DNA from 2 places in the Paenarthrobacter sp. TE4293 genome. Region 2 is predicted to be linked to the other one. Evidence: riboswitches for the same ligand, from Rfam matches in the RefSeq annotation. Region 2 holds a riboswitch; the other holds the start of a gene.
What was found. A riboswitch is a leader RNA that binds a small molecule or an ion and turns the genes downstream of it on or off. The one in region 2 is predicted to bind thiamine pyrophosphate.
Positions count from the first base shown of each region.

Region 1: it holds a riboswitch for thiamine pyrophosphate, as region 2 does, so the genes downstream of both, thiO (glycine oxidase ThiO) here and QF015_RS12725 (ECF transporter S component) in region 2, are expected to answer to the same signal.

Region 1 is NZ_JBNJRY010000004.1:374,153-376,350, forward strand. Features, by position in the region: gene thiO (glycine oxidase ThiO) at 1-1,125, opposite strand, end outside; TPP riboswitch at 1,121-1,239, opposite strand; gene thiE (thiamine phosphate synthase) at 1,267-1,950, shown strand; gene QF015_RS10565 (ferritin-like fold-containing protein) at 1,980-2,198, opposite strand, start outside.
Region 2 is NZ_JBNJRY010000005.1:343,021-345,218, reverse strand. Features, by position in the region: gene QF015_RS12730 (NUDIX hydrolase) at 1-469, opposite strand, end outside; TPP riboswitch at 699-835, shown strand; gene QF015_RS12725 (ECF transporter S component) at 914-1,534, shown strand; gene QF015_RS12720 (ABC transporter ATP-binding protein) at 1,534-2,198, shown strand, end outside.

The DNA of each region.
Region 1 (2,198 bases), on a different contig from region 2:
CACCGGCGTCAGGAGCACCCCGTGGCGGAAGAATCCTGTGGCAATCACCAAACCTTCCACTTCCCCGGTGGAACCGGCAACGCGTCCAAGCAACGGGGCGTTGTCCGGGGTCCCGGGGCGGGCGCGGGCCGTTGCTTCGAGGAGTTCGAGTTCCGATACCGCGGGGACCAGCACCTGGGCGTCGCGCAGCAACTGGTACACGCCCCCGGCTGAGACGGCGTTGGAGGATGCGGACAGTCCGTCCTCGCGTTGGGTGGCCCCGATGACCACCGTGCCGTCATCGCGGGGGACGATGTAGACGGGTACTCCGCGGACCATCCCGCGGATGGTGGAGGTGACCAATGGGCGGAGGTCCCCGGGTACCCGCAGGCGGAGGATGTCGCCGTACACCGGCCTGACGGGAAGGCTGAGGCCGTCCGGCAGCCCGGACAGTCCCGAGGCACCCAGGCCGTTGGCCACCACTGTTTCCCTGGCGTGGACGACGCCACCGGAATCGAGCACTACTCCTGAAACGCGGGCATCGTTCCACAACAGGCCCAGCGCCGCGGACCGCACGGAGAACCCATCATCGGCCCCCGGAACCCAGGTGGAGCCGCCGGGCGAATGGGTTGCCAACCCTGCCAGGAGGCGTGAAGCCAACCTCCGGGGATCCACCTGGTGGTCGGCTGGAATGTCGAAAGCGCACGAGATGTGCGGGCTGAGGCGCGGTTCGCGTTCCCGGGCAGCCCGCAGGGCCAGCGGTTCAACCGCCAGGCCCGCAGCCAGCTGCACTGCACGGAGGTCTGCCAGCGCCCTGCGGTCCGCGGCGTCGGCACCAACGGCGAGTGTCGGCGTCGTACGGTAACCGGCGTCCCCGCCGCCGTGGGCCAGGCTCCCAACAAAGGACGGCCACAAGCGGGATGACTCAAGCATCAGTTCCAGGAGGTCCTCCTCCTGGTAATGCAGTTCGCTCACGGGGGCAAGCATTCCTGCTGCAGCGAACGTGGCGCCGGTTGCCGGTGCGGGATCGATCACCACCACCGACCGGCCCAGCCGACGTGCTTCGTGGGCGATGCCCAGGCCGATGACGCCACCGCCAATGACGGCCACGTCGGCCTGGAGCGGGGTTTGGCGGGGATCTGCCATAGCGCGTTTCCTTCCCTACGCCGGTACTAGCCGGATCAGGTCAAGCGGTCGGCTCTTAAGCCCTCTCAGCCGGACAGTCATATGACGAACGTCGCGGCTCCCGCAGTACGTGCCCAGTTTAGAGGAACTACTCTGGGTTCCATGACCCAGACTGATGCCCTCGCCACCGCCCGCTTGTATCTGTGCACCGATGCGCGGAAACGGCAAGGCGATTTTGAAGACTTTGTGGACGCCGCGTTCGAGGGCGGTGTGGACATCATCCAGCTGCGCGACAAGACCTTGGAAGCAGCCGAAGAATTGGACCTGCTTGCCGTCCTCCATGGCGCTGCGCAACGCCATGGACGGCTCTGGGCGGTCAACGACCGCGCCGATATTGCCAGTGTTTCCGGGGCTCCGGTGTTCCACATCGGACAAAAGGACCTGCCCTTGGGAGTAGCCCGGACACTGCTTCCCGAACCCACCCGGATCGGTCTTTCGACCCACACTCCTGAGCAGGTGAACGCGGCCATCGCAGCCTCACCGGGCCAAGGAGGGTTGGACTATTTCTGTGTAGGACCCGTCTGGGCGACACCCACCAAACCCGGCCGCCAGGCCGTCGGACTTGATCTGGTCACATACGCCGCAGAAGCCACGAAGCGTGCGGATGAAACCACCGGTGGCGCCGTCCACATCCCCTGGTTTGCCATCGGCGGGATCGACCTCAGCAACGTGGAGCACGTGGTTGCCGCCGGAGCCAGCCGCATCGTCGTTGTCCGGGCCATCACCGAAGCGACGGATCCGACGGCGGCAGCGAAGTCGCTGCTGCAGGCGCTGGATGCCGCGTAGCAACAAGCGCTCTTCAACGTCGGAGGCCGTCACGCCGTCAGGCCGAGGCCCGTCATTCGGCGGGCATGCCGTTCGGCCAGCTCGCCCGTCAGTCTTTTGACGGCGGCGCGGGCGTCCCCGCCGCTTTTCAAGATCGGCCCCAGGTGGGGGTGCTCCATGCCGACACGCTGCGCCTGCGTCAGGGCTTCACCCACCAGCCGGCGTCCCCACAGCGCCAGGCGCGAGGCCAAGCGCGGGTCATCTGCGAG
Region 2 (2,198 bases):
CCTCCGTTGTCTGATGCTGCGGCTCAGCCCCCGGGGCAGGCTTGGCGAGGTAGAAATACGTATCGAAGCGCTTGGGCATGTCCGTGGGCGTGATCCAGTTGGCCCAAGGGCGGAGATCCGCAGCGTTGATGCTGAGCCCGGCCTCCTCCTGGACTTCGCGGATTGCTGCTGTGAGGACTGTGCCGGCGGAAGCATTGCCGTTCGCGCCAATGGAGCTCAAACGCCAGGCGTCCGCGTGCTGCTGAAGCAGTTCTGCCGGGTAGTCCCAGCCTGACGTGTCAGCAGCGTCCACCCGGCCACCCGGGAAGACCACCATGCCGGCCGCGAAGTCCATGGTGCTGACCCTGTGCTGGACGAAGGCTTCGAGCCCACCGGGGGCATCGCGGAGCAGGATGACGCTGGCAGCGAGCCGCGGCTGTGACGCAGCGGTGGCGTCGGCAGGGGGATCCTGCTTGGTGTGGTCCGTCATGAATGTGCCCCTTTGCCGCGGTGAAGTCTGCTGGTTCATTCTCTCAGGTCCCGTTGTGAGGCCTGGTGTGCATGGAAAGCGCGTCGGAAAACGTGTAGAGCGGGCCTCGCAACGCACCTGCGCGCGCCACCAAGCCCAGTGCCGCACCCGATTGTGACCGCATGCCAACCATGGACCAGCGCCCGCCCCGCGGGCAGGTGTAAACTGAACCAGCCCATCAGGGCAGATTTGATAACGACAGGGGAGCGCCGCCGTCGGACCTTGCAGAGATGCAGGAGACGCGAGGGCGCTGAGAGTGCGGACAGCCGCAGACCCTCGAACCTGATCCGGTTAGTACCGGCGCAAGGGAGTCGAGCTTCTCAGAGTGTCCGGATCCAGGCGGCGCAGGCCGGGTGGCGAATCCGGGGAGCACTTTCCCCTCCTGTAACCTCAGGAGGCAGAAAAATGACCACGGTAAACGTGAAGAAGACCAGTTATAACTGGCGTGTTGTAGACATCGTTGTGGCGGCCCTGATCGCCATTGCCGGCGGCGTGATCTTCTGGGCCTGGTCCCAGGGCGCCGCACTGGTGTCCATCCCCATGAACGCGACCTACCCGCCGCTCACCGGACTGATCGCCGGTGGCTGGATGATCCCCGCGGTATTGGGCATGCTCATTATCCGCAAGCCCGGCGCCGCCCTGTTCTGCGAAGCCGTCGCAGCCACCGGCGAACTCATCATGGGTTCCCAGTACGGAACCACCGTGCTGATCTCCGGGATCCTTCAGGGCCTGGGTGCCGAGCTCATCTTCGCCGCCTTCCGGTACAAGAAGTTCAACCTGCCCACGGCGCTCCTCGCCGGCGCCGGTGCGGGCCTCTTCTGCGGCCTGAACGACTCCTTCCTGCCGTGGGGCTGGAACATCGCCTACGAGGCCATCGACAAGCTGGCCTACATCACTTTCACCACCATCTCCGGTGCAATCATCGCCGGGGCACTGTCCTGGGTCGCCACCCGCGGCCTGGCCAAGACCGGTGTCCTGAGCTCCTTCGCGTCGCGAAAGGCCGCGTCGGAGCCAGCCTTCAGCTGATGCCGGCCACGCAGAGCGGCAGCAAGAACAGCAGCCCGGTGCGGCCCGCCGCCATCTCCGCCGAGGGCTGGGGCTGGCGGCATGCCGGACGATCGGCTCCTGCCATTCACGGCCTGGACCTCCGGATTGAACCGGGCGAGCGGGTTCTGCTGCTGGGTCCTTCCGGTGCCGGCAAGTCGACGCTCCTGCACGCCCTCGCGGGGGTGCTGGGTGACGAGGAAGACGACTCGGACGAGTCTGGTTCCCTCCTGATCGACGGCGTTGCTCCGCGGGAACAGCGTGGCCGCGCCGGCCTCATGCAGCAAGACCCCGAGACGCAGGTGGTCCTGTCGCGGGTTGGTGACGACGTCGCTTTCGGTGCGGAGAACCTTGCCGTGCCGCGCGGGGAGATCTGGGCCCGCGTCCATGAAGCGCTCGACGACGTTGGGTTGCGTACCGCTGCCGGCGGCGGTGTGGCGTTGGATCACCCGACGGCGGCACTCTCCGGTGGGCAGAAGCAGCGCCTTGCGCTTGCTGGCATCCTGGCAATGCAACCCGGCCTGCTCCTGCTGGACGAACCAACGGCCAACCTGGACCCGGACGGAGTGCTGGAGGTCCGCGATGCTGTTCGGCGGTGCCTGGATAAGACCGGAGCCACGCTGGTGGTCGTGGAACACCGCGTGTC